Regions from separate parts of the Globicatella sanguinis genome, predicted to be linked through region 1. Evidence: riboswitches for the same ligand, from Rfam matches in the RefSeq annotation. Region 1 holds a riboswitch; the other holds the start of a gene.
What was found. Region 1 has a riboswitch for thiamine pyrophosphate ahead of CYJ72_RS03710 (ABC transporter ATP-binding protein). Riboswitches for the same ligand answer to the same signal wherever they lie in the genome.

Region 1 (15,364 bases):
TTCGCAATGCTCGGATTATGGATCATCCAAGTCTTTTTGAGGGCCGTGACGAGAAATGGCGTGTACGTGAAATTTATAATGCCTTTTTATATTTAGAAATGGCCCGTTTTGATCCTTCGGTGGCGACCTTTTTTACCGTTCATGGAGGGTTAGGGTATAATACGATATTAATTGGGGCTAATGAAGCCCAACGCGAACGATATGGAACAGCTATTCGTGAATTTACAGCTCAAACTTGTTTTGGGTTAACTGAACCGGATCATGGTTCTGATATTGCAGGTGGATTAGCCACAACAGCTGAAAAAGTTGGAGATGAATGGATTTTAAATGGTGAGAAACGGTGGATTGGGGGAGCCAAAACCGCTGATTTTATTCCCATCTTTGCCCGTGATACCGAAACGAAGAAAATAAAATGCTTCATCGTACCAGGAGATGCCCCCGGTTTAAGTGTTGAAGATATTCAACATAAAATCGGTTTGAGATTGGTGAATAATGGACATATTACCTTAAAAGATGTTAAAGTACCTGATGCAGATCGCTTAGAGCATATTAATGGCTATGGTGATGTGGCGAAAATCTTTATCCATACAAGGACTGATGTCGCTCATATCGCAATGGGAACAGCGGCTGGTGCCTTTAATGCAGCCCTTAAGTTAACAACGACCCGTGAACAATTCGGGCGTAAATTAGCAAGTTTCCAATTAGTCCAAGAAAAATTAGCGCGTATGCAAGCAAATGTCGTAGCAGCGATTAGTTATTCAACACGTGTAGCGAACCTTCAAGAAAAAGGCATCCACGAGATGAAAAATTCATCCTTGGCTAAGATGCATAATGCCCTAGTCATGCGTGAGACGGTTGCACTTGCTAGAGAAGTTTGTGGAGGTAATGGCATAACTTACGAAACCGAAGTGGCCAGATTCTTTACCGATGCAGAAGCGATTTATACCTATGAAGGAACTCATGAAATTAATGCAATGATCGTCGCACGAGAATTAACCGGCATCGGCGCCTTTGTCTAAGATCGTTCATTAATATAAATGATTGTTCTATAAAATTTTACAAAACAGCTCGAAAAGATTATGATAGTTAAATAACAAGAAAGTGAAGTAAGGAGGTATTCAATGACAGAAGTCGTGATCGTTTCTGCCATCAGAACCCCAATTGGCAAGTTTGGTGGGGTTTTTAAAAATATAGACGCCGTTCAATTAGGGACCAAGCTAGTACAAACGGCTATTAACCAATTAAATTTACCGGTGGATGCAGTGGATGAAGTGATTATGGGAAATGTACTAGGTGCTGGCTTAGGACAAAACATTGCCCGTCAAATTGCCATCAAATCAGGATTATCAGAAACAACTAATGCTTATGTGGTGAATAAAGTATGTGGATCGGGATTAAAATCCGTTATTTTAGGTGCACAGTCCATTTTGTTAGGAGACAGTGAAATCGTCATTGCAGGGGGAACTGAAAATATGTCACAAGCCCCTTATTTAGATTTATCAGCGAGATGGGGAGGAAGAATCGGACATCGCCAATCCATCGATATGATGCTCAGTGATGGTTTAACCGATGCTTTTAGCCAAGAACACATGGGAATTACCGCTGAAAATATTGCTGAAAAATATCAAATTAGTCGCGAAAAACAAGATGAATTTGCGGTTTCAAGCCAACAAAAAGCGGCTAAGGCTATTGAGGCAGAGCGTTTTAAAGAAGAAATTGTCCCTATTTCAATTCCGCAAAGAAAAGGCGACCCAATCATTATTGCAACGGATGAAGGGGTCCGCCCAGATACGACCAAAGCGAACTTAGCAAAATTAAGCCCCGCTTTTAAAAAAGAGGGCAGTGTTACAGCTGGAAATGCTTCTGGATTGAATGACGGTGCAGCGATAGTCGTGATGATGTCGAAGGAAAAAGCTGAGCACTTAAACCTGACACCATTGGCAACCATTAAATCGTATGCTACGGCTGGAGTGGATCCAGACTATATGGGACTTGGTCCAATCCCCGCAACCGAAAAAGCTTTGCGTAAAGCTAATTTATCAGTAGAGGATTTGGAATTAGTTGAAGCCAATGAAGCCTTTGCTACTCAAGCCATTGCGGTAACTGATCAATTACAATTAAATCCAGAAATCGTGAATGTTAACGGTGGTGCCATCGCATTAGGACACCCAATCGGTGCGAGCGGAACGCGTGTTTTAGTAACTTTAATCCATGAAATGATGAAACGTGACGCTAAAAATGGTTTGGCTACCCTTTGTATCGGTGGTGGCCAAGGCATCTCGTTGATTGTCGGTTGATGAAATCAAAAATAGAGATTACATTGTTACAAGGCTAAAACGTTGGGATTCTCCAAGTGAATGGAATTACCTTCGAAATTTGGCAGTTGATGAGAGTATTTAAGAATAGTCTGTTCAATCTGCAATAGTTGGTGGAAGATGTTACTTCCCACTAGCTATCGTTGACCCCCAACACCTTGTAGCAATTGTGATGCTAATATGAATGACTCTAGCAACGCCTTAATTCGGTTTTGCTAGAGTTTTTCCTATTATTTAGATGAAGCTATCGTGCTAATTCTACCTTTCCTATAGGAGCAGGCATCGACAGGAATTTTATGGGAGAAAATGTTAGTGCCTAAAAATTTCCTACTTATATTTAATTAGAATATAAGAGAGGCTGGCAGGTGTCATTTACACAGCAATGCTAGCGACCAAACTTTAATCATTGATTGTTCTAAAATAATGATTGCACGAAATACCATTTTCAAGCAGTTCCTTTAAATATCACCATCAAATCGTATCATCAAACAGTATCATTCAGCAGCACTTTAAAAAAGTACTATCAAAAAGCACTATCAAGAAGCACTATCCAAAACCCATGATTTGAAAACGTAATCTTAAACTTTGTATTTGATTTTATTTTAAAAAATGTTTACTATTGAAAAGTAAAGAAAAGAAAGGGGAAGAAAAACAAGATGAAATATATTTTTAGTTATTTAAAAAAATATCCAAAACTGCTTGCATTGGATGGCCTTGGGGCTATTTTTTTTGTGGCGATAAACTTAGGTTTACCAACTATCCTTGCACGTATGATTGATGAAGGCATTTTGCCTAAGAATCAAGAAAGACTTTATTTTTGGGCTTTGATGATGTTTATCTTAATCATTGCCGGACTCTTCGGGCGCATCATCTTATCATATGCTTCTAGTAAATTAACGACCTTAATGATTAAGGAAATGCGTAATGATTTATTTGATAAAATTCAACAATATTCCCACCATGAATATGAACAAATCGGTGTTTCATCCTTAGTCACTCGTGTTTCAAGTGATGCCTTTGTATTAATGCAATTCGCCGATATGTCTTTAAGAATGGGTGTCGTTACCCCCTTAATGATGTTCTTTAGTATGGTGATGATTTTAATTACCAGTCCTTCATTAGCTTGGTTATTATTATTCGCGATTCCTATCATAGGTTATTCTATCTATTGGATTGCGGTTAAAACGCGTCCTTTATCGGAAAAACAACAAGCTACGTTAGATCGTGTTAATCAATATGCCAGAGAAAACTTAACGGGGCTACGAGTCATTCGTGCTTTCGCTCGTGAAGAATATCAAGAAGAGCGTTTTGAAACTCAAAATACAACTTATGCCGATACTTCTAAAAAACTTTTTAAATTATTAGGCTTAGCTCCAAGTTTATTTACCCATGTTTTAATTTGGATTATTGTCTTAATTATGTGGTTTGCCTTAAAACCGATTGAACAAGGCAGTTTACAAGTAGGGGATTTAGTAGCATTCATTGAATATGCCTTCCATGCCTTATTCTCCTTTATGCTATTCGCAAACTTATTTATGATGTACCCACGTACAGCTGTTTCAGCTAGTCGTCTACAAGAAATTTTAGACTTACCAATTTCGATTGATCCAAATCCAAATGGTATCACTGAGACTGAACAAAGAGGCTACTTAGAATTTGATAATGTAACCTTTGCATATCCTGGTGAAACTGAAAGTCCAGTCCTACATAATATTAGTTTCAAAACCAAACCGGGTGAAACCATTGCCTTTATTGGGAGTACCGGTAGCGGGAAATCGACACTCGTTCAGTTAATTCCACGTTTCTTTGATGTTAGTTTAGGAAGAATATTAGTAGATGGCGTTGATGTTCGCGATTATAATTTGAAAGCATTGCGTCAAAAAATTGGTTTCATACCGCAAAAAGCTTTATTATTTACGGGAACAATCGGTGAGAACTTACGTTATGGTAAATATAACGCGACTGATAAAGAATTAGAAAAAGCCAGTGATGTATCGCAAGCAAGTGACTTTATTAAACGAACTCAAGAGCGATTCCAAACACATCTTTCTGAAGGTGGTGTTAACCTTTCAGGAGGGCAAAAACAACGTCTTTCGATTGCTAGAGCGGTGGTGAAACAACCGGAAATCTTTATCTTTGATGATAGTTTTTCAGCTTTGGATTACCGTACTGATGCGGAATTAAGACGTCGCTTAAAAGAAGTTACGAAAGAATCAACCGTATTAATCGTTGCACAAAGAGTCGGCACGATTATGAATGCGGATCAAATCATTGTCTTAGATGAAGGGGAAATTGTCGGACGAGGCACTCACGAAGAATTATTAAAAACAAATCAGATTTATCGAGAAATTGCCAATTCGCAATTGAATCAACAGTCAATGACAGAAGAATAGAAAGGAGCGATATAAATGAAACAACGTAATGTCTTTTTAAGAGCGTGGGATTATTTGAAACACTATCGCTCTGCGGTATTTTTATCTTTATTTTATACAGTATTTGCAGCCATTATGAATGTGCTAGAACCTTATGTATTAGGTTTGATTATGACGGAGATTACTCAAAATGTCACAGAAATGATGCAAGGCGTTCCAGGTGCAGGGATTAACTATCGTTTTATCCTAATCTGGTTAGTCATTTACTTCTTTAGAGGGTTATTATGGCAAACAACCACTTATGGTTCTAACTACTATATTACGGAAGCAGTACAAGGAGCGATGCATGATATTCGTCGCGATTTAAATGCGAAATTAAATAAACTGCCCGTTTCGTATATTGATGGTCACTCATTTGGTGATTTATTAGGACGTTTAACGAATGACGTTGAGTCTGTATCCAATGCCTTACAACAAAGTATTTTACAAATCATTAATGCGATTTTAAGTATTGTGCTTGTTATTGTGATGATGTTAATTTTAAATCCTTTATTAGGTACCATCATTTTTATTAGTATGCCTATTTCCTATTTTGTAGCGCAAGCAATTTTGAAAAAATCACAACCTTATTTCAAACGACAAGCTAAAATCTTAGGAGAAATGAATGGTTATATTCAAGAGAATTTCTCTGGCTTTAATGTCATTAAATTATATGGTCGTGAAGATAATGCACGTGAAGATTTTCAACGAATTACAGATGACTTAGAACAAACTGGTTTTAAAGCAAGTTTTATTTCTTCTTTAATGGTGCCTTTTGTCAGCGTAGTCTCTCATATTACTTATTTATTATTAGCCTTCTTTGGTGGGCAAATGGTAATGGCGGGTAAATTAACGATTGGTAACTTACAAGCTTTTGTACAATATGTATGGCAAGTTAACCAACCGATTCAAACGATTACCCAATTATCGGGTCCATTACAAAGTGCTAAAGCGGCCCTTGATCGTATTTTTGAAGTGTTAGATGAAGAGGAAGAAGTGTCAGAAGTCACTCAACATTTAACCAAACCTTTAACAGGGCATGTGCAATTCGACAATGTGTCCTTTGCATATAATCCAGAGCAGCCCTTAATTCAAAACTTCAATGTGGAAGTGCAACCCGGAGAAATGGTGGCGATTGTCGGGCCAACTGGTGCTGGTAAAACAACGATGATTAACTTGTTAATGAGATTCTATGATGTCACGAAGGGTTCTATCAAAGTAGATGGCATTGATATTCGCGATTTACCAAGACAAGAATATCGTCAACAATTCGGTATGGTTTTACAAGATGCTTGGTTATATGAAGCAACCATTAATGAAAACCTGCGCTTCGGTAATCTCGATGCGACCGATGAAGAAATTGCAGCAGCAGCTAAAGCAGCCAATGTCGATCATTTTATCCGTACTTTACCGGGTGGTTATCAAATGCTAATGAATCAAGAATCAAGTAATATTTCATTAGGACAAAAACAATTATTAACCATCGCCCGTGCGTTATTATCGAATCCAAAAATCTTGATTTTAGATGAAGCAACCAGTTCAGTCGATACACGTTTAGAGCAACTGATTCAAAAAGCGATGGCTCGTTTAATGAAAGGACGGACAAGTTTTGTTATTGCCCATCGACTTTCAACGATTCAAGAAGCTGACCGTATTTTAGTGATGAAGGATGGTCAAATTATTGAACAAGGGAACCATCAAAGTTTATTAGATCAAAAAGGATTTTATTACGAATTGTATCAAAGTCAATTTGCGAAATAAAGAAGGTCACTCTTGATTTAAAACTAGAGGTATGACTAGATAGCTTTTAAAAAGTTTATGTCTAACCTTCGTAACATATAGCGACAAAGCTATCAAATGAATTTCAAATACTTCGTGTATTGGAAGGATTTTGATAGCTTTTTTTATTGTTTGATGCCGGTCATTCGGGCGATTTTGTCCTTTTTTTATTGTTTGATGCCGGTCATTCGGGCGTTTTTGTCCTTTTTTTACGACTGATGCCAGTGTGTTGGTCTGGTAGCATCATAGCGTTTTGATAAGCTAATACTAGTTAGTTTGTCGGATTTTGTTCATTTTTTATGACTGATGCCAGTGCGTTGGTGGGAGAACATGATAGTTTTTTGATCATCTAATGTACGTGAGTTTACCCGGAACGTGATAGCTTTAATGAACGCCTAAGGCTAGTCAGTCGAACTGGATTTTGATATGATAAATTTACATTGAGACAATTAATTTTTATCGAGGGAGACTATTATATGAAAACATACCAAAAATTTATCTTAGGTGGCTTAAGTAGTTTAGGAGCACTTGGATTAGCTGCTTGGACTTATAAAAAAGTCGATTTAGCACAACGACTACCATTAGGTACCTATCGGATTCAACCGACTATGAGAGATTTAATTAACAGTCAAAATAGTCGTCAAAAACTACAGTGGCAGACTGATAATGGCACGTTTAGAGGATGGGAAGATGAAACGGTTCTGCGCGTACAAGGAATTCGTTATGCCATTTCAGAACGTTACGGCGCTCCTGAATTGTATAACTATCCTGAAGGGATCTTTGATATGATGACACCCGCTCCTTTAAGTGTACAAAATCGTTCGGGATTTGAGGAGTTCTATGGTGGAGTCCAATATGATGCGATTCCTCAAGATGAATTTGGACAGTATTTATCCATTACATTGCCAAAAGATATTCAACCAAATGAGAAACTGCCAGTGTTAGTATGGATTCATGGTGGTGGTTATGGAAATGGAGGTATCGATATAAAATCTTATGACCCGCAATTACTAGTATCGGAACATCGTATAATTGTGGTGAGTATTAGTTATCGTCTGGGCGTTTTAGGTTATTTAAGAGACCGTGACGGACATTTCGCTAATTTAGGATTATTAGACCAAATAGAAGCTTTAAAATGGATTCATCGTAACATAGGCTATTTTGGTGGCGATAACCAACAAGTGACGCTTTACGGCGAATCGGCTGGTGCCAATGCAGTCCAATATTTAATGATTGCACAAGGAACACAAGAACTGTTCCAAAAAGTAATAATCGCCAGTTCACCTTTTGCGACGATGGATGATCGTAATGAAATGAATTGTCAAATGTTAGCAGCTTATAACCAATTGCCAATCGACGCGACGCTTGAAGAAATACTAGCGAAACAAGATCAAATGATAGCCAATATAGACGAAGAAGGTTATGCCAAAAACATGTTCTTTGCACCACATTATGGCGTTTATCCATTACCAACGAAGGAAGAGGCTGAAGCTGCTTGGACAAAAGCTACGCAACGCTTAGATGTGTTAATTGGGGCCACAACACGTGAAGCGGCGGCTTTTATTGGCGAAGATAGTTATTTAAAATTAGCGGGCAGTTTACCTGGCATTAAACGCTTGATCGAACAGAAATTAAAAACATTGTCACACGATATTTTTATAGACGGTGCGGAATCTTTTGCGCAACGTTATGCCAATTCGCAAAGAGCGATGTATTATTATTTAGTGCATTGGGGAGAAGGACATCTCTTAGGAGCTAGCCATACGATTGATTTGAGTTTAGCTTTTGGCAATAATCACCCGCAATCGCCAATTCTTTTAGGGATGACCAAAGAAGCTGTTGATTATTATGGACGTCAATTCCGTGGGGTATTAGCTGATTTTATTAAAAGTGGTGCAATAGATGTTGATGAAATTCCCGATGTCATGACGATTGAACATTTAGGTAAATAATTAATGCGTTCCAGTGCGTAACAAAAAACCTAGCAGTGAAGGATAATCCGGACCTGATTTCAATGAGAAGTTCAGCCTTGACTATCAGTTGTCTGCTAGGTTAAATTTGTTGGCATTTTATTCGGGATCAATGAATGGCAAATAAAAGCTGTGTGGAAAGTATTCACTGGTTATAAAAATGCCAAAGGTTTATAAAAGTAATACGTATAATTAAATAGTTTGAGAGTGGCTTAATTGTTGAATGGCCATCTCAATATCGTTGGATGCGCTAATTTCAGAAATAACGCAAATCGCATCAGGATTCATTTTTTGAACTTGTGCGACATTATCTAAGTGTATGCCCCCAATCGCAAAAACTGGAAAATCAGGATTGACGGCTTGTAATTGGCTGAATAATTCAGGACCAATGGCCGGGCGGACATTTACTTTTGATTGTGTAGTAAAAATCGGTCCACAGCCAACATAATCGGCACCGTCATCAATCGCTTGTTGCACTTGTTCGACAGTGTGAGCAGACACGCCTAATAGCATATTATCACCAATTAAGTCGCGTACTTTTTGTGCTTGTGGATCTGTTTGACCGATATGTAAGCCATCAGCTTGAAGTTGAATGGCCATTTCAACATCATCATTAATGAAAAAAATGACATTGTATTGTTGACAGATGGCTTGTGCTTTTTGTGCTAGCTCCAATCGCTCTATATCCGTTAGAATGGACCCATCTTTATCACGGAATTGAAAATAACGAATGCCATGTTGGCAAGCTTCTGTTAGCACGGCCATAAACTTTTCAATTTGTGCAGCTTTTTCTAATTGTGGAAATTGTTGCGTACCTAAAATAAAATAAATAGGGAAAGCGTCTTGTTGTGGCGCTTTTTTTAATGTACTCCATTGACATCTATTCATGAATCGTGACCTCTTTCAATGCGGCTTGTGGATCTTTTGCATAAGCCCAATGGTTGGTTGGGCCATGACCGTGTCCGATACCGAGCGTGTGACTAATGGCAGCGTGAATATAGGCTTTTGCATGATAGACTGCTTCTTCAACCGATAATCCTTTTGCTAAAAATGCCGTAATAGCCGCTGAGAAAGTACAGCCAGTACCATGGGTATGCGGTGTCTCAATACGAGGACTGGTTAAGGTGAAGGTCTTGCCTTGTTGATTGAGGAAATAATCTTCAGCTAAATTATCTTTTGAATAACGATGACCGCCTTTAATGACGACTGCTTCGACACCGAAGGTTAATAATTTTTCAGCTGCTTGTTGGCGTTCTTGATCATTAGTAATCGCAATGCCCGATAAAACTTCCGCCTCTGGAATATTAGGAGTAATTACTTTTCCTAATGGTAATAACTGTGTGCGTAAAGTATTTTGAGCTTCTTCTAATAATAAAGAGGCACCACCTTTCGCAATCATCACCGGATCGATCACTAAGCGCGTTTGCAGTTTGTTTTGTTTAATGGCTTCAGCCACTGTTTGAATCACTTGACTATCATGTAACATACCGGTTTTGACGGCTTGAATTTCGAAGTCACTCGCGACATGATTAATTTGGCCACTAATAATCTCTAAATCCATTGGTTGAATGCCGTGAACCCCTAAAGTGTTTTGCACCGTTACGGCCGTTAAAGCAGAAGTACCAAAGGTTTCTAAAGACATAAAAGTTTTTAAATCCGCTTGAATTCCAGCACCACCGCCACTATCTGAGCCGGCAATGGTCATGACCACTGGATAATGTGTATTAGTCATTACTTGACATCCTTTCTTGTTTAATAATTAGGTTTGTTAATTCGTTATCATATGTTTTTTTATCATTTGCTTTGACCGAGTGTTCATATAATTGGTTTAATAAATGAATCGGTAAATCACCAGGTCCGGTAGTCAATTGAACGGCACGGCCTCCGCACCAAGCATAAAATCCGGTCGCTAAAGTGGCTGCCGTTAAATAGTCAGTAGGCGTAGGTGCTTGACTGATAAAAGCAGCGACGATGGTTGTTGCGACACAACCAGTGCCGGTCACATAACCGAGTAAAGCATCGCCATATTGATGGGCATAGACAACCGTTTGATTAGCGATATAATCAGTTTTGCCAGTGGCCACCACCACTGTTTGATAAAGGTTGGCTACTTTTAGTAAATGATCGGTCATTTCACCTTCAGGATGACCACCATCCACGCCTTTACCATTACTTTTCGCTCCAGCTAAGGCAGCAATTTCGGAATAATTACCGCAAACAGCGGCGATATCGTATTCACTTAATAAATGTTCAACATAGGCAAGCCGATTGGAAAGTGCCGCTACCCCTACCGGATCGATGATGACCGGAATTTGTTTGTCATTAGCCGCTTTTATGGAAAGCTCAATCGCCTCCATTTTATCTTGATTAAATGGGGAGCCGATATTAATGACAATCGCTTGAGATTGAGCCGATACTAAGGGACTGGCGTCCGGTTCATCGGTCATAATCGGTGAAGCACCAATGGCTAATAGGGCATTGGCCTGGAAATTGGTGGTCACTTTATTAGTTAAACAATTGATTAAAGGGTTTTGTTTGACGATTTGCTCGAGATAAAACGTCATTTGCTCGTTCATAACTTATCCAACTTTCTATTATAAAAGACAGGAGGGGGTAGCTAATTTGAAAACCACTGATTTTCTGATTGCTACTGACCCTCCATTCATCTTGATTATTTACTTAAATCTTCCACTAACTCTTCAGCTGTTAATTCTTTAGCAATTGAACCTTTATCAGCTAAGAACTTCGCAAAGGCTACATAGTCATCAACAACTAAGTTACCAAAGTCACCTTTATTTACCATGTAATGTTGTAATAATGCCCAAGATTGAATTTCGATTTCTTTGTCTAATACATAAGCATTATCTTCATTTTCAAAAATCGTTTCAATCGCTGCTTCAGGATCTTCTAATGCTTTATCAAACCCTTTTTTCAATGCACGCATAAACGCTTGTAGTTCAGGTTTTTTGGCTTCGATGGTGTCATTGCCCGCTACGAAGATTAATTCATCGGAATCTGGCACTCCAAACTCTGTGAAGTCAAAGTAATCCACGTCATAACCTTCTTTTTGTAACATTAATAATTCGTGATTAGTATAAGCGCCAATTAATGCATCGACTTTATCTGTTGCTAAAGCAGGAATTAAGTCCCATCCAACATTAACCATTTGCGCTTTGTCATAACTTGCACCGTCATGTTCCATCATCGCTTCAATAATATTTTCAGAAATAGTGGTCGCTGAGTAACCTACTTTTTTACCTTCTAAATCTTTTGGAGTCGTAATACCAGACTCTTTTTTGTACATGACAGCATCTAAACGTTGTTGCACTAATGAACCGATGGCTTTCGCTGGAATACCTTCAGCTACTGCTTGCATTAATACCGCTGGATAACTCACCGCAATATCCGTTTGACCAGCACCGGCTAATTTAATTGGATCATCTGCTTCAGCAGGCATATTAATCGTTAAGTTTAATCCTTCTTCTTCAAAATAACCTTCTTTAATCGCCACATAGATTGGAACATGGTTCGCATTTGGATACCAGTCTAACATTAAGGATAAATCCATCTTTTCTTCGGCTTGCACTGATTGTGGCATCCATGGTAACACCGTTAAGGCCATTAATAAAGTTAAGCATCTGACAACTAATTTTTTCATTTTTATTTCCTCTTTTCTGTATATAAATATTTTAATGAACGATTTTCTAATAATCCGACGAGGTTAAATAATAGAATACCAATTAAGGATAGCACTAAAATACCGGCAAACACGCCTTCAGATTTAATACTACTGGACATTCGACGAATATAATAACCTAACCCTTCAGAGCCACCGAGCCATTCTCCAATGACCGCCCCGATTAAAGAATAGACAACGGACATTTTTAAACCCGAGTAGATAGACGGTAGCGCGAATTTCCATTGTAATTGGCTAAACATTAGCCATTTTGAAGCACCCATCACTCTGAATAATTCGAGATACTCTTCATCCGTTCGTTTTAAGCCATCGAAGACACTCACCACGACGGGGAAAAAGGTAATCAAAAAGATAATCGCTACTTTGGTCCATAAACTATAACCAAACCACAGTACAAAGATGGGGGACAAGGCGATGGTCGGGATCGTTTGCGAAATCAGGACAAAAGGATAAAATGCCCGCTCGATAAAATCAGAATAATAGAGTAGAATACCAATCAATAAACCAAGTCCGATTGAAAAGGCTACGCCTACGATGACTTCTAATAAAGTTGCTTGAGTGTGCGTCCATAGTTGTGGGGCTTGGATAAAGATGGTTTTAATCACATCACTTGGTCTCGGAATGATAAACTTTGGTACCCATTCACTAGCAACCGCCCATTCGATAATGACTAATAGAACAGCTGAAACAGATAGGAAAGGCCAGTAACGTTGAATTAACTGTCGTAGTTTATTCATGGATGGCCACCTCCAAAGCTTTTTTATACTCAATAAATTGAGCATGATAACGAATGTCTTTCGGTCGTGGACGTGGCAAATCAATGTGCCACTCTTTGATTTGGGTATCGTCGCCATTATGCCAGTTTTGTAATAAATAGACACGATTACTTAAAAGCACTGCTTCATCAATATTATGCGTAATAAAAACAATCGTTTTATTTAATTCTTGCCACAGTGATAATAACCATTGTTGCATTTCATATTGCGTAAAACTGTCTAAGGCTCCAAAAGGTTCATCGAGCAGTAGTACTGGCTTATTGGCCAGAATGGTCCGTACGAAAGCGGCGCGCTGACGCATTCCACCTGATAGATCTTTCGGTAGAGCATAGGCATACTCTTTTAAACCCGCCTTATCGAGCCATTCTAACGCTTTTTCTTTTGAAACAGGATGTTGCTTATCAAGTTTGCCACTTAATCTAACATTTTCTAAAATGGTCGCCCAAGGAAGTAATAAATCTTTTTGTGGCATATAACCAACATCACCTAATTGAATCGGTCGTCCATCAAATAGAATTTGACCTGCATCCGGTTGAAATTGCGTAGTCAGTAATTTAAATAGCGTACTCTTACCACTGCCGCTTTTACCGATTAGCGAAATAAATTCACCTTTAGGAAAGTTGAGGTTGACATTTTGTAATGTCTTCTCGCCTTTAAAGTCGGGGTAGGTAAATGAGACGTTTTTTATTTCAATCATCCAAAACTCCTTTCTATCCATTTGCTCAAAAAAAAGACCCGTTTCTAAGAAACCGGCCCAAAGCATACTGAGTCTTGACTGATCAAAATGTGTACAGTAAAACAAAATTGTAAACATCCCTACGGTAGTACTAACTACATCAGGTCAAGGGTCAAGGAACATTTCAGAAACCTACTCTCAGCGCATTGGCTCCCCTAGTTTAAAATAAATGGATTCAATTGTTAAAAGAGACCCTTTGATTTCACAAAGAAACTCTATCTGTCTATTAGAATAAATCAAGTGATAGTCAATGTCAAGCAGATAAGTTGAACAAAGGATTTGATTCATGGTTTATAAAAAAAGTAATATAAGCCAGGTTACTGAGTACTAGCTGTAATAAAAAGTTAACAATTCTGTTTAATAATGCCCAAATTAGCAAGTTTCATTACGACGCTAAGTGGACCAGACAGGCGATGGAGATAGAATGTCGATTTTGTTGGTCTTTGATTCATGACATAGTGGTAGGGAGTGGACCATTATTTAATCAAGCATATCCCCCTTTACAATCCAAGATTAATTTGCTAGTCTATTAGTGACACTAGGGGAGCATGAAAATGCTGAGAGAGAAATTGACCCTTTGAACCTGATTCAGTTAATACTGACGTAGGGAAGTGTGCTTAATTTAATCAGCTAGTTTAATTTTTGTTGGACTGCAGCCGATTTAATGCGCACACTTTATCTTTAAAGGTGGGTATTTTTTTGTTTCTAAAATATAAGGAGGAATAGCGTCATGACAAAATTTACTGAACGTGTGTATCCAAAAGTTGAATCGATTTGGGCATCGTATTTAGAACACCCATTTGTAAAGGGATTAGGAGAAGGTACGCTGGCTAAAGAGAAATTTCAACGTTGGTTAACGCAAGATTATGTTTATTTAGTTGAGTATTCAAAGTTAATGGCTCTAGGCGTAGCCAAGTCGACCGATTTATCGATGATGCGTAGTTTTTCAAAAGCATTATTTGGGACCTTAGAGATGGAGATGGAATTACACCGTCAATTTTCAGCTCAATTTGGGATTAGTGAAGCAGAATTATTACAAACAAAAATGTGGCCAACCAATACAGCCTATACTTCTTATATGTTAAATCATGCCCAAGCGGGTGGCGCAGAATATGCGGTAACGGCCTTATTAACTTGTGCTTGGTCATACGCTTATGTCGGCGAAGCATTAGCGAAACAAAGTCCTGAAAACAATCCTTACCAACAATGGATCGATATGTATGCGGGCAAAGAATTCCAAACTTTAGCTACTGATATGAAAAATTTAATGGACGAGATGGCTAAAGATTTACCAGAAGCAACCTTAAAACGTCTAGAAGAAATCATTATTAAAACGTCTTACTATGAATATCAATTCTGGACTATGTGCTATGACGGTGAAGATTGGGAAACCCGATACGAAAAATAACAATTCATAATGAGAGGGAATGATTCAAATAAATACACATAAACAAACTCAAAAACTAATGATTTTATCACTCATGATTGCCTTAGACGTGGTGTTATCACCGATTTTACGAATTGAAGGGATGGCACCAATGTCGAGTGTCATTAACATTATTGCGGCCAGTTTTATGAGTCCTTTATATACCTTTTTAATGGCTTTAATCTGTGGTATTATTCGCATGTTAATGATGGGTATTCCACCATTAGCCTTAACAGGTGCTGTTTTTGGAGCAT
Region 2 (15,364 bases), 340 kb from region 1:
TAAGAGTTAAAGTATTTTGAACCACCGCAATTTTTCTCGTTTCAGTGAATTGCTTACATTCTCTAGTAACTACTAGGTCATTTTTAATGACAACAAAATAAGGCAAATTTCAAGTTTAAATTAGCCAGCGTTCATCATCTCAAATGGTGATTTGTAGTTGAACATTCTTTTCGGATAATGATTAATCCAGTTTTCGATTTTCTTTACTTCTAATTCCGTTACATCTGTTGTTCCTTTAGGTAAAAACCGCCTTATTAGTCGATTGTGGTTTTCGTTTGTTCCCCGTTCATAGGAACAATAAGGATGGGCATAATAAATATGCTCATAAGGAAAGACTTCATGCAGTCTAAAAAATTCAACACCATTATCCGCAGTAATTGATTTAATCGCATACTCATTGAGTATATCTAATAAAGCATTATTGACGGATGCCGCCTGTTTATTTGGAATCAGTCGAATAATTTGATGGCGTGTGCGACGATCGGTTAATACGAGTAAACATTTATTGGTCTTGCGCGTTAGAATCACGGTATCAATTTCATAATGACCGTACTCACCACGCTGATTAATGACTTCCGGACGCATTTCTATAGATTGACCTTTCACTCTAAATTGCGAGCTAGTATTCTTACGTTTTTTCTTTGATTTACGCGGATAAAGTAAGTCATTCGATGTTAAGCCTAAATGTCCGTTATGAATCCAATAGTAAATCGTTGAAACAGGAACGTTGACAAGATTAGAATGAACGATCATTTCTGGTGAATATTTCATTTCGGTCAGAAAATGAACGAGTGTTTCTTTGGTTTCGTTATCAAGTGACACTTTACGGCCACACTTATCGCGCTGATTTAAATACTGAGAATGGGCATACTCAGCAGAATAAATCTTTTTGAAGCGACCTTTTCTCACTTGTTGCAGCACAAACCCTCTTTTGATTTCATTATGAATCGTTTGAGGGGCTTTATCTAGAAGACGGGCAATTTCACGATTAGACTTACCACTACGGTGCCAACGCTCAATATTATGACGATCGTCCAAGGTTAAATGTTTATTTCGGGTCTTGCTTTCTGCTGAAAATGAATTATAATGATGATACATCTTAAAACGTCCTTTATTTTGGTTTGGTTACTACAATAATAACGTTTTGAGATGTTTTTTTCTATACTTTTTTCTATACCGTAGCACTTGACTGAATCGTCGAATCGGGTGCGGGGTCACTCCCCGACCTTTTTGCACTACGCTTAAATTTTCGGTCGAGTCATTTAGCTTACCCGATTCTCCCATTAAGTAAAGTGCTACTGTTGTATTGAAAGCCATAAAATAGTTCCCCTCCCAACCGCAACTAGCAGCTTTATTTTCAATCATAAAAATGGGGAGGATACACAATTTAAGTGGCTAATTTAATTTTAGAACTTTCATGACAACAAAATAACCCGTCTACCCACCGGCAAACGAGCTTATCATTATTTTCTATTCTCCTTTAAAAGTAACGCCATTGTCTCTTAGTTTCTTCACTGTTGTTTTTCCGATTCCCTCAATCGCTAAGACTTCATGTTCAGTTATAGTTTGGAAGTCCTCTAATGTCCGCAACCCCTCTGATAATAGCGAACGAACATATCTGCTATCAATATTCGTAAAGATTCCAGTCCCGGCTAATTTATAAGATTCTCTGTATAAGGCGATCCCATTTGATTTTTCAGCATAATATTGTTCATAATATTCCGGATTAATTTTTTCTAGTGTTTCTTGGAAAGTCCGATATAAAAATACGGAATGCTGAAATAAACTCAATACCTCATTAAAAGCAATCGCAAGTGAGCTTTCTGAATTGAACTGATAAGATTCAAACGGCAACGATTCATAAACCTGGAAACTGTTAAATTTTTCCGTTACGAAAAATTGAGTGATTGTAGGATTAATCTCCCATAACTTCTGAATAATCCGTTCGGCATAATTAAGGTCTCCTTCAAGAATCAAGCTGACTGCCAAGAAAAATAACATTTGATCGTCCTTTTGATACATGGAATCTTTTTTGAAAAAGAGCCGCGCTTTTGAAGGTTGGAAAGATAGAACATAAATCGCCATTAAACTATAACGAACACCCAAATTATCATTCGGATTATATCGTAAGATTTCCCTCGCTGTGTCTTCAGCCTTTCCCAAAAGCAATTGCTCCTTATAAAAATCTAACAATAATCTGCGGGCACGAAAATAAGGACGATTTTCAACTCCCGCATAAGAAGCTTCTTTGATAAATCGACGATGTGTTTTCAAGTATTCTTTTGTCTTTTCTTCAATAGATGTAATGATTCTTATATCATCATAACGTTCAAGACATAAAGCACAATAAATATCTAAGTTGTCTGGTTCCAATTGATTGGCCTCTTCTAATAATGCTAAGCGCTCATCAGCATCATCGCTTTCCATTGCTTCATCCAACAACTCCAACGCTCTGCTAGTATCATCTTCTAGTTCGTCAATCACCCCATCATTAAAACGAGCGACATAATCATTAATCGCCTCATCAATATTTTCATATTCATCCAAATGTTGGTCTAGAAAAACTTCTAACTGTCTAAAAATATTTTCTGTTTCTCGTGACATCAATATCATTCCTTTCCTATCCTTAAATTCAAGTGCTACCTACTTACCTTCTGGGTATATGGGTGAACAACCCATGCCTCGTCCTCTCCAAGAGAAACTCTGATTCGTTGTATGCCGTGAAGACGGGAAGTCATAACGTTAATCTTTGGAATAAGGAGTTTCAATGATTAATCGCAAAACTTTACCAAAATAAACTTGGTCATCATGCTCTAACCCTTAAAATCAATTCAAGCTATCTCTCAACCTCTATCCAATCTACTCCAAATGATTTTTTTGATATTTTGCTAGCAGGAAAGACTCCGATAGCCAAACCATTTTATAATTAAACATCACCATCATGTTGGCTATAAAATTTCATCAGTTTAATCAGTTCCTAGCTCTTATTTTATAAAAACCACTATACTATTTACAAGCAAATCGCTATACAAAACATGATGTATTAAGAAAAATGCCATTCACGACATCTCGTTTTACAATTTTTACTATCTAAAGTAATATACGTTTCCTTCTCCGTCTATATTATCAAAATTTTTATTATACTTGAATAGTAAAATTAAGCTAGAAAAATAAATAGGCCATTTGTATGGTATCCTAAACATACGATCACATGCTAAGGAAGGAGTACACACAAATGGCTTATACACATTTTACCATGAAAAAATTGATTTGGATAGAAAATTATTACGATAGCGGTAAAAATGTAACGGATATCGCTAAAAAATTAAATCGGGCCATCTAAACCATTTATAACGTCGTTAATTTTCTTGCCCACTCCCTGCTATTACCTTTTGGAAAATAAGTCCTATTAGCATTTGCAATGTTGTTAGGAATTTTTATGACTATTGCAACCTTCCAAATTATAAAAAGTTGAAAGTAATTGGTTTGTAACTTTAATTTTACTTTTTTCATTATTTTTGTTAGAATCATTATTAAAATATAGATTTCAACATAAACAAGGGGTGCCATATTGGCTGAGATTATACCCTTTATTGGATCAAGGTAATGCTTGCGTCAAGATGTTTAACTCCTTTTTTGTGTTGGTTAAGAAAAGGAGTTTTTTTATGTCAAAAATTAAGACACAAACGTTGATTGAGATTACTATCTGTGCCGCTTTAGCATTACTTATTGATTTGATGATTCCTTCGCCATCATGGAGTTTTAAGGTTTCTGTCAAGATGATTCCAATTATTATTCTTTCCTTACGTCGTGGTACATTGGCAGGTTGCTTGGGTGGATTTTTATGGGGATTACTCCAATACATTACCGGTAATGCGTATGTATTAACGTTAGTACAATTTGTAGTTGAATATTTTGTCGCTTTTGCAGTCATTGGTTTCGCTGGTTTCTTTGCACCTTATATGCAAAAAATATTAAAAGAAGAACCAACAAATCGTGTGAAACAATGGGGGATAGCTTCCATGGCGACAATAGTGGGATCATTAGCTCGTTATATCGTCCACTTTATTGCGGGGGTATCATTCTGGGGGTCTTATGCACCTGAAGGACAAAGTCCATATGTATACTCATTCCTAGTCAATGGGGGAGCGTTTCTATCTGAAACACTTTGCTGTATTATTGTATTAATTTTCCTAACACGTTCATTCCAACCTCTCTTACGCGTAAAAACATCAGGTTATTAATAAATTTTTTTAACGTTTGACTAACTCCTGCATCTTTAATCGTTTAATGATATAAATTAGGAATTATAAGTTATTTAATAATGAAGACCGTGTGACTTAGTTGAGTTGTTTATAGAGAGAGGGGTTAGTGCAACATCTTCGTTCACTAAGTAAAGACCCTTCATCGGAATCTTGATGAACCACTATGAGACTTATATAGAAGAGTAGTTAAGATCGTAATCACGCGTTAAGTGATTGAGGATAATCGGCAGATTATTAAGGTTTTGGGTAAAATCACGTGATTAAGGTCCCATTGATTGTTAAGGCAGTCAATGGGATCTTTATTTTTAAAGTTCTTTGTCAAATGATGTGGGGCACAGAAATTTTGGGGAGTGGGCCGACGAAGCGAAATTATTTAATTTTCAACTTCTTGCCCACTCCCACTTAATTATATATAGATAGTTTTTTCAATTAACTTACTAAGCATGTTCACTATAAACTGAAATTTAGTCTGTTATAATTCCCGCGTGATTGCTCATCACGGACAGTTATGGTAGTTGAATTTTTGTCGTTCAACTGCACCACGGACACTTAAGCCTGTTACCGGCCGTCGTGAAATCGAGCGACGGACACTTCGTGTATTAGAGTCTCTAAGCTTTCAATGCCTAATTCATCCATTCGCTGAGGGAGTTGGCTAATAATTGTTGGGCAAATCATCGGTTGATTATAATTTTCTGTCCCGATTTGAACAGCAGATGCGCCGGCCATATACATTTCTAGAACATCATCTACGGTCTTAATGCCACCTACTCCAATAATCGGTATCTTAACTGCTCCAGCAACTTGATAAATCATCCTTAAGGCAATGTGTTTTAAAGAAGTTCCAGATAACCCACCTGTCACCCCTCCTAAAATGGGCTGTCTACTTTCTAAATTAAAGGCCATACCCGTTATTGTATTAATCATTGTAATTGCGTCAGCTCCACCCTCTTCTGCTGCTTTTGCAATGCTAACAATATCCGTCACATTAGGCGTCAACTTAACATAGATGGGTAGATGAGTCACTGTTTTACATTGTTGGGTTAATTGTTTAACTACTTGTGGATCCGTGCCAAAAGAAATTCCTCCTTCTTTAACATTTGGACAAGAAACATTAAGTTCAATCGCACGGACATTCTCAGCTTGAGAGATTCGTTGACACATCTCGATATAATTTTCTTCTTTGGACCCCGCCACGCTGGCAATTACAGGAACATCATAATTCGCTAAGAATGGTAATTTCTCAGAAAGGACGGTCTTAATCCCCGGATTTTTCAAGCCAACAGAGTTTAACACAGCGTCATCACGGTGCACATATTGTGGTGCTGGGTTCCCTAATCGTTCTTCAAGCGTTGTACTCTTAATCACAATTGCGCCTAACACACCTAAGTCATAATGTTTAGCGAAAGATTCACCATAGCCAAAACAGCCTGAAGCTGGCATAACAGGATTTTTTAAAACGACACCTGGTAATTTTACTTGCAATCGATTCATAGTCTACCTCCTAATAATTAAACTGTGAGTGAATTCCAAACGATTTGTCTATCAACTAAAGTCAGCACACACATCCCACGGACTGTATGGTAATTGACTCAGTTAATCTCCCTCTCATTCATAACCGTTTTTTCATTTTTCTCCTCCTATACAAAGAAGACCTCTCCTTCAACGCGGGCATGCGGAAAGAAGAGGTCCTGAAACGGCCACTTTTCATTACATACCTTCCCCGCCTCACAGGACGGTCGTTAAAGGATTGTATTTTTTAGTAATTATACCTGAAATATTTCTAATATAAAGGTTTAATTTATCGTTTTGAATTAATTTAGTAAGGATGTTCGTAATAAACTGAAATTAGGTCGGGAAGTATGCGGCGTGATTGCTTGCCTATGACAATTATGGCAGTTATGGCAGTTGAATTTACGTCATTCAACAATGCGACGGAAATTTTTCTCCTTATCTATCACTCCAAAAAGACTAACGATTCATCGATTGACTCTCCTGTTAGCTCCTCCATAACTAAAAATCCTTCCTTCTCATGACTCGGAAACCTATTTTAAAACACAGTATAAAGCACATACATTTTAATTACATAGAATACGGGAGTAGACCAGAAGTAGAAAATCGAATAATTTTCGCTTCGTCTGTTCCACCCCCGCACAGTTGGGAGTAGAACAGAAGTAGAAATTCGAATAATTTTCGCTTCGTTGGTCTACCCCCGCACAGTTGAGTAGGCCTCAAACAAGTCGAAAGACGCAGGTTGAGGTCACTCAACCACTGCGCTATAAATGAATAAGCATTAATTTGACTGGACTTTTCAAGATTAATCTCAGCTAAATTAAGACGCAGGTTGGGCCACTCAACCACTGCGCTTTTAATTACCGAGCAATAAACTTGATTGAATTTATCAAATTGATGCCTAACCTCATTAAGACGCCGTTTGAGACCACTCAACCACTACGCTTTTATTTAACGAGCAATAACTTGATTGAATCTATCAAATTTATGCCTAACCTCATTAAGACGTCGTTTGAGGTCACTCAACCACTGCGCTTTGAATTAAATCGATATGCCTGAACAGAATTTAAAAAGTTTTGCCCAAACTCTTAAAATCCATAATTGCACCGGCCTTCAGCAATTTCAGTGACATAATTACAAACTCTGATAGAATGAGAGAAAAGGAGTGATTTAACATGATAAGTGAAAAAGATTTAGAGTACTTAGAGCGTTGTGTTGCCTTAGCAGAGACGGCACTGAACGAAGGTGATGAGCCTTTTGGTTCGGTTCTTGTATCTAAAGAGGGAGAAATTCTTTTTGAAGATTATAACCATGTGTCTGGTGGAGATTCGACCCAACACCCAGAATTCGCTATCGCACGCTGGGCAGCTGAGAATTTATCTCCTGAAGAGCGTGCCGAGGCGACTGTTTACACTTCTGGAGAACATTGCCCCATGTGTTCAGCCGCGCATGCTTGGGTGGGCTTAGGACGTATTGTCTATGCGAGTTCTTCAGATCAATTACAAGCTTGGCAGAAAGAACTAGGTGTTGAGCCTTCACCAGTTAAAAACTTAGCGATTGAAGATGTCATCCTTGATGCGAACGTTGACGGACCTGCTCCGGAATTAGCTGAACGCGTAAAACAATTGCACGTCAAATTACACCAAAAATAAGACTAATTAAGATTGTATTTTCAAAAGATAGTCATTATTAGAAAGTATGTTTTACATCGATAAACTCGATAACAAAGTTACATTAATTTATGCTGGAACTTCCGGTATTGGTGAAATAACCTCCCTAATATACGCTAAAAAAAGAGCTAAAGTAGCCATCGTTGGTCACAATAAAAAGCGGCTTGAAGCCATCTTAGATAAAATGAAAGATGTCTGTAGCTGAATCGATTTATATTAAAGCAGTTCATAAAGATTGCCAATCCATTAAAGAAAGTGTTAAGGGAACTAGACCTCTTTGGAATGATGGATAGCTTGTATAATGGAGTATGTTAATACTGAAAGTTCAGAATTAGTGATCAACACATAAATGGGTTACTGAAGATGAATTAACTACTTTAGAATCTGATTCAGAAACAGATGAAGAAGAAACAATAAACTCTTCTAATAGTCAAATTAGCTCAGAATCTGATGCCGAAACGGATGAAGAAGAAACAATAAACTCTTCTAATAGTCAAACTAGCTCAGAATCTGAATCAGAAAGCGAAAACACTGAAGAATAATTAAATTAAATAAATTTTGGCAGGTCATGATGGGTCTGCCTTTTTTAGATACTGATATGCTCAGGATTTATTATGAGTATATTATTTCTTGACAATACGATTGAAGGTTATAATGGAAGTGAGTATTAAGCATACAAGGAGGTTTAACTCATGAAGTATTTCTTTTGGCTAGTTATGCTAACGTTTATTGCTTTTGTAATATATATATTTCTTGGGCCGTTGAAGTTTTTTATCGATGTAGGCAACCATGACCCTGACGCTATTGCGAACACTAATTTTTTGAAAGCGATTGAACATTATGATGGTCAAACTGTGTCTTCTGAAGTCGAGTTGAGAGAGCGTCTGCTAGTATTGGATAATTACTTTGACGATGCGACCCCTCCGGACAAAAAAGAAGACACAGTAACAGAAATCAATACTTCACATATTCAAGCTCTTTTTGGTGAAGCGGACCAGATTATTTCTTTCGATAACATGCCCTCTGCTGATAGGGTCTATCAATATGATATTGGCCATGATACTCTAAGCTTTCACGAAAAGGATGAGGCAATTATTGAATATGTTATGGAAGATGTTTCTGGTGAGGCTTATGACAAAGAAGAATTAGATACCTTATTCCTATCGCTTGTGGATACTTTCTACCAATCTGACAAAAGCTCAGAAGGGTTATTCATCGAAGACTACCCTCAATATGTTAATCAACTTCCACCTAGTCGAAAGATTCAGCAAAATGGCTGGAATTTCCCTATAGCTAGAGATAAATTTATTCATTATTTTGATACCGGAGAAACTGACTCTTCCCCTATTAACTACTTGGGATTCATTTTCTGGGAGACCTTTGATGGCGTACAATTACGTTATATGGAACGACATTTGGGACGAGAATTGGGCCCATCTAGCTATCAGTTTGACGACATTCAAGAGAGTTTTAATAAGTTCAATGATTTGTTAAGTAAAGATGAGGATTATCCTCCGATCATACAGTTAATAGAATTAATTGATGCTTTTGGTCCTATGAGACACCTTCATTATTCCTATAGAATCTCTTTTACAGATGTATCTTGGGCCTTCCATAATGGGAATGAATGGTATAAACTGACCGCCAAAGTTGAGTTAAATCCATCGGTGGAACTCAAAGCCTTAGACGATTTGAATGAGTTGAAAGTCAGTGAATTAGAATTCAAGCCGATTAAAGACAGTGATTATATCATTAATACCCATGCATTTATTGCCAAACCACGTTAAGACGCAGATTGAGACCACTCAACCACTGCGCTTTGAATTAAATAGATACGCCTGAACAGAATTTAAAAAGGTTTTGCTCACTCTCTACAAAATTAAAAACCGTTTAAAACAAGTCAACAAAGTCAATTTTTTAAAAGTGTAAAATCAGAAAAACGATTTCTTTTAGTATATGATAATTCTATAGATAAATTAAAATGAAAGGATGATAGCGGTGAAAAAGATAATCAGTTGCCTAATCTTGTTGAGCTTGATAAGTCCATTGTGTGTACAGGCACAAACGATGTCATCAATTTTTGATGCCGATCCCTCTTACAATGCTAGACCTTATTCTCATAGTGGCTTAACTAACCGAATCATTGAAGAGATTAAAGCAACCTTCAATATTACTTCGAATGAGGAATTTCTATCCGAATTTCATGCTCATTCTGCGGGTTCTACTGTAATGATTCCTACTAAGAATGATGCTAATCTATCGATTACTGTATGGGATGGCATGCAGGGAGATGAACTGTATATCTATCAACGACTATCCTCCAATAAAGTCATTGATTTTAATACCTTTTTGACATTAATACAATTAATTGAACCTAATATGAATTCAGCAGATTTACAAAGTTTCTATAACCAATGGCAAGCCCAATTGGATGAGAATCACGAAGCTACAATAAATGGTCATGAATTTCACAGCTATGGATTGAATGATTCGTCTAATCCCAACAAACATGTTAACCAAATTGAGATACGATTCAATTTCCCACTGACTACCTTTGAGGATGAAGAGTTAACTAATTTATCTGGTTCATTTTATGATGCAACTAAAGAATTTCCTAGTATTTACGAACATTCCAATTCAGATGCAATGGTCTATCTCGACCGCATGTATATCAATAACTTGTTATATGAGCTTCAACAAACTTTTGGCTTTGATTTGACGGAAAACCACCTGAGTGCTTGGGGAAGTACCGTTTACTTTTATCCGACTGAATTGGCTGAATTAGGAAGGTTGAATGAGTTCTATCTATTCTGTGGAGAAACTTCATCATACCAAACCATTGAGCTACGGTTTACGCACGATTATGAAGAAGATAATCCGGATATTAAAGCGAATCAACTCCCAATGATTAAATCTTACTTCCACCTATTCGCTAAGCTACTGAACCCTCATTTAACTGAGGAAGAGATTAATTCTGCCTTTGACAACTATACCGAAGAAGGTAATACAGAACTTGGTGATATCATTATTAGACGCGAAGGTTTCACTGATAATACCATAAGTATGTCACGACGCATCCGATACAAACTAGAGGATGTTCAGCTAGACTATATCTTAAGTGTACCTGACAACCAAGCCAGCCAAGTCTTGATACCATCCGAGACGATGCATGAAGCAACAGTCCCTCAAATCAACCCCGTTGAGAAAATCTTTGCCCAAACTAACTATGATCATTCAAATATTGGCGAAGTTTTTGGTAGTAATGCTAACTTAAAAAAACATTATGAAGATGAGGTTATTCAAGTACTTAATGCCCTCCCTCACCACAAAGAGGTGTTAGAAATTTCAGGAGACATTTTATTGGACTCTCCTGATAATTGGATGATCCTCGAGCCAAAGAGCGACGACGATTTTCAATATCAAGTCTATATAGGTGACCTTGATTTTAATATCGATGAGCCTGTTGAGATTCAAGCCTATAATTTGGGAATACAATTAATAGACAGAAAAAACCTCATGTTGATTCCGATAACAATTAAACAAAATGGGCAAACAATTTACAGCTTAGGAGGCGATACAAATGAATAGAAAACTGACTTTCAGTTTATTGGTTGTTGCTGTACTGTCAGTAATTTTTGTCGGGTTTGCGAAAAATCAAACCAATCGTCCTGTTCATAGCAAACTCTCCGATAATATGATTGTATATGCCAACGTTCCTCCTAGTCGATTTCTTGATAAAATCTCGTCCTTGAACCCAACGACTACCACAGGACCGTACTTTACGAACTTATCTGAACAGCAACTCATGGAAATATCTAAGTTTAATGCAGAACATCTCACTGCCAACGCGATAAATGATGAATACTTAAAAGTCCAAGGTGCACGAGTGAATCTTGCTAACCAACAGATTCGCATTGGAACTAGCGACTACAATTATAAAGAAATGCGTAATCAGGACGGTACTACTTCTTACACCTTATCAGAGGGCGGAGATGATGCGATAAGCCCTGCTAACTTAACCTTATTAATTCGACAAGCCCAGTCTGAAATTAAAGACCGAAATCAAACTATCTGGTCGGCAACAAGATGGGGACTTGCACTCTTTATCATCATGTCAGTGATTGGATTATTGTTACTATTCAACATCGAATCTATCTCGGAGGTGTTGATAAGTCTAGTCATTAAAGATGCTAGTCCAGGTCCCTTAGTTAAATTATATGTCGGTGTGAGTGCGTTCATTTTAATTGCAGCTAGCTTGTATATTTTATTCCAAGCTTTTCAAACCATTAGTTAACGATTTGATCAAATAAAAATTCTGAGTCAATCCCAACCAGGAGACCCAGAATTTTTTACTTATTTAGGGACGAATATAAGCATATCCTTCCATTTGTTTCTTAGCAATCTCAACAACGCCCGAATCTACTACACGTATGAGTGATTTTATTTGGTCTTTATTGATCTTATGTTTATTTAAGGAATTCTGACAAGCCACCACATCTACCTGATTCAAAATCTTATCACTTAATTCATCATTGAGATAATAATTCACCGCATGACCATTCGCAACGATGGATATTTTCGCATCCCTAACTTCAGCTAAAAAATTATTTACATTCGAAAGAACTATATACCATCGCTCTTCTTCATTAATATGAAACACTACTTGCATAGCTTTGACTCCTTTATCATTTAATATCATCATTGAGTTGAGCTAAGTTAAAGCCTTTGGCCGTCAACCCATCTCCTTCATGAGTTTCTAAATCAACTATCACATGTCCATATAATAATTGAATATCAGGATGGTGATTGGCTTCCCCTTTGAGGACGACAACTTTATTGTAGAAGCTTTGGCTTTTTTAAAGTTTTGAATTTATTTGATTGACTTATGCGTTTGTCCTCTTTTAATTCCCAGTTGTCTAGTTGACTAATTCTTTCTCGAATCTCTCCTGAATTCAACCTATTTATTATTCAATAGGGTTATTTTTTATCAAAAGTGGCTCAGTTTTCAATTAATATAGTGGCTCACTTTTAAGTTAACATCTACATGAATGCTCGCTTTAAGAATATGTCATGCCATGGCTTGTAAATGAATACTTTCCCAACAATTCCAAGGAAATTCCTGTTTTGGCATGGATTGTACTCTCACTTCAGTTTTCTTTGTTGGGTGTTCTAACGAAAGCTCCTGTGCCCATAAGGCAATTTGCTGGCCTACTTTGCTGAATTTTTGACCGTATTTTTGGTCACCCCAGATTGGCGTGCCCATCCCTGCTAGTTGGACACGAATTTGATGAGGCCGTCCAGTTTGGAGTTGCACTTCTACTAAAGACAATTGATCATTACTTTCTAAGACTTTATAGGTAAGAACTGCTTTTTTTCCTTCTTTATGGTCAGAAGGAACAATCGACACAATATTTTTTCGCGTATCTTTTAATAAGTAATCAGTTAACTGACCTTGATCTTTGGAAGGCTTCCCATGAACGACTGCGTAATATTTACGCGTCATCGAATTGCGTCTCACCTGGACCGATAGTCGTGAAGCAACTTTGGATGTTTTGGCGAATACCATTGCCCCACCAACCGGCCGGTCCAGTCTATGCACTAGACCTAAGTAGACATTCCCTGGTTTATTAAAGCGAATTTTTATATCTTCTTTTAATATCGTTAATAAATCTTTGTCACGACTTTGATCCGATTGCACTGGAATATTAACTGGTTTCTCTACCATTAGTAAATGATTATCTTCGTAAAGAATTGGCACTTGCATGTCAATCTTCTCCCTTTATACGTAATATTCCCATATTACCATGAAAAAGATTTAAAATGTCAGTTAGTTTGACATTCATTTATATATTAGAGGGAATTTCGCCTAAAAAAGCTGAACTCTGGACTAAACTGCTCTACTGGATAGTTTACAATTAGTTTTTGAATATCTATCCCTTTCTTCTTGTTATTTCAATACTTCCCATTAAGAAAAGGAATACCATGCTGTTTACATTTCTTTAATAATAAAGTTTCTCCTAGTGATTGACTCTTCACAGATGCATACTCTTTCGATTCCGTCTTACCCCTTTGCATCTTGCCAAGCTTTCGCTTGTTTTCTGCATTTTCCATCTCCACTACCTCTCTTTCTTTCCAATGTTCATTATTGTTCAGTCCTTCGGTCGGTAAACAACCTACTATGACCTCTGCTGACTTCTCATGATTCGTTGTTACTAAGATAGGCTTATCTCTCATGAGACCTCCCCAGGTAAGGTGCGTTAATCTCCCTCCCATGTCACCGCTTGATTTATCCAACCATAATCCGTGCAGTATTGGGCTTTACTTTGATTTGCAAGCTCACCCTTATGATTAGACCTTCTATCAAGTTTCTGTTCGTCGGTGCAGGAGTTTGCCTTAGGCTTCCCTCAGATTCCGCCTCACGACGCCCTTAATTCTTGGGAGTGGGCAAGAAGTAGAAAATCAGTTGATTTTCGCTTCGTCTGCCCACCCCCGCACAGTTGAGTAGGTCTCATGCAAGTCTTTAAGACGCAGTTTGATACCACTCAACCACTGCGCTTTTAATTAAATAGATATGCCTGAACAGAATTTAAATAGTTTTTGCCCAGCATCTAGAGATTAAGGATAGGGTACCGACACCTGACCTTGGCTAACAGTCCTACTGAAAAGCCTTGCTGAGACTGTTTGACTTTAGTCATTACAGTCTCACATGCGTTAGAAGTAGCGAACTTGAACCGTCAAGTTAACGCCATGTTGGGCGCACCTAGACAAAAAATCGCCTGTAGAAATGTTCTCCAGGTGATTTTCTATATCTAAATGTCTAAGCTAATTGTAGGACCTGCTGGAATAATACCGTTCGGGTTAATTGTAGGGTGGCTTCCGTAGTAATGGTGTTGGATGTGGTAGAAATCAACTGTGTCAGAAATACCTGGCATGTTGTAGATTTCACGTGTATAACGCCATACATTTTCAAAATCAGTTAAATGTTTAATATTGCACTTGAAGTGACCATAGTAAACATGCTCGAAACGTATTAAAGTCGGGAATAAGCGGATATCAGAAGTAGTAAATTTGTCGCCTAGTAAGAACTTGTTATCAGCTAAAATGCTGTCTAATTTCTCTAGGGCATCGAATACATGACCAACTTCTTCTTCATAAACTGCTTGATCTGTCGCAAAACCAGCTTTATAAACACCGTTGTTGATGTTGGGATATACATAGTCATCCATTTCTTTAATTTGGTCACGCAATTCTTCTGGATAGTAGTCGCCTTCTTTAGCACCAATTTCATCAAAGGCTGAGTTTAACATCAACATAATTTCAGATGATTCGTTGTTGACGATGGTATCTTTTTTCTTGTCATATAAAACAGGAACAGTTACTCGACCAGTGTACTCAGAGTCTGCATGTGTATAGACTTGGTGTAAAAAATCAGCGTTCAAGATTGGATCAGGAATTACACCTTGGTCTGGTGCAAATGTCCAACCGTTTTCTAACATGATTGGGTTTACGATAGAGATTGAAATTATATCTTCTAAACCTTTTAATTTACGCATCATTAAAGTGCGACTAGCCCATGGACAAGCGAGTGAGACGTATAGATGGTAGCGCCCAGCTTCCGCTTTAAAGCCCCCTTCACCAGTCGGACCTGGTGCACCATCTATTGTAATCCAATTTCTGAATTGTGAATCTTTACGTACAAAACGACCACCCGTTGATTTTGTATCATACCATTGGTCTTTCCAAACACCGTCTACTAATAATCCCATAATACCTCTCCTTTTAGAAATAATAATCAGTTTTAAACTATCTATTTCTATTGTAATATAATCGACGACATATCTCACGTATTAGGGTTTGGTTAGGCTAAAAGACCGTATAACTCAAACACGAACTATAGAAAATTAAACAAAGCTAGATGAC

Region 2: another riboswitch for thiamine pyrophosphate. It lies ahead of thiT (energy-coupled thiamine transporter ThiT); the one in region 1 lies ahead of CYJ72_RS03710 (ABC transporter ATP-binding protein).

The regions. Positions count from the first base shown of each region.
Region 1 is NZ_CP126962.1:875,968-891,331, reverse strand. It holds gene fadE (acyl-CoA dehydrogenase FadE) at 1-1,019, shown strand, start outside; gene CYJ72_RS03755 (acetyl-CoA C-acetyltransferase) at 1,122-2,297, shown strand; gene CYJ72_RS03750 (ABC transporter ATP-binding protein) at 2,972-4,708, shown strand; gene CYJ72_RS03745 (ABC transporter ATP-binding protein) at 4,724-6,487, shown strand; gene CYJ72_RS03740 (carboxylesterase family protein) at 6,982-8,457, shown strand; gene thiE (thiamine phosphate synthase) at 8,668-9,363, opposite strand; gene thiD (bifunctional hydroxymethylpyrimidine kinase/phosphomethylpyrimidine kinase) at 9,356-10,207, opposite strand; gene thiM (hydroxyethylthiazole kinase) at 10,200-11,051, opposite strand; gene CYJ72_RS03720 (ABC transporter substrate-binding protein) at 11,147-12,133, opposite strand; gene CYJ72_RS03715 (ABC transporter permease) at 12,136-12,909, opposite strand; gene CYJ72_RS03710 (ABC transporter ATP-binding protein) at 12,902-13,645, opposite strand; TPP riboswitch at 13,745-13,851, opposite strand; TPP riboswitch at 14,215-14,311, shown strand; gene tenA (thiaminase II) at 14,415-15,092, shown strand; gene thiW (energy coupling factor transporter S component ThiW) at 15,112-15,364, shown strand, end outside.
Region 2 is NZ_CP126962.1:1,214,579-1,229,942, forward strand. It holds gene CYJ72_RS05270 (IS30 family transposase) at 121-1,098, opposite strand; gene CYJ72_RS05275 (hypothetical protein) at 1,129-1,317, opposite strand; gene CYJ72_RS05280 (helix-hairpin-helix domain-containing protein) at 1,471-2,604, opposite strand; partial or broken gene CYJ72_RS11660 (IS30 family transposase) at 3,236-3,340, shown strand; TPP riboswitch at 3,550-3,638, shown strand; gene thiT (energy-coupled thiamine transporter ThiT) at 3,666-4,244, shown strand; gene CYJ72_RS05290 (dihydroorotate dehydrogenase) at 4,824-5,756, opposite strand; gene CYJ72_RS05295 (nucleoside deaminase) at 6,950-7,426, shown strand; gene CYJ72_RS05300 (hypothetical protein) at 8,137-9,231, shown strand; gene CYJ72_RS05305 (hypothetical protein) at 9,512-11,032, shown strand; gene CYJ72_RS05310 (hypothetical protein) at 11,025-11,738, shown strand; gene CYJ72_RS05315 (DsrE family protein) at 11,802-12,113, opposite strand; partial or broken gene CYJ72_RS11665 (4a-hydroxytetrahydrobiopterin dehydratase) at 12,130-12,282, opposite strand; gene CYJ72_RS05320 (RluA family pseudouridine synthase) at 12,513-13,208, opposite strand; gene CYJ72_RS05325 (hypothetical protein) at 13,397-13,678, opposite strand; gene CYJ72_RS05330 (glutathione S-transferase family protein) at 14,254-15,210, opposite strand.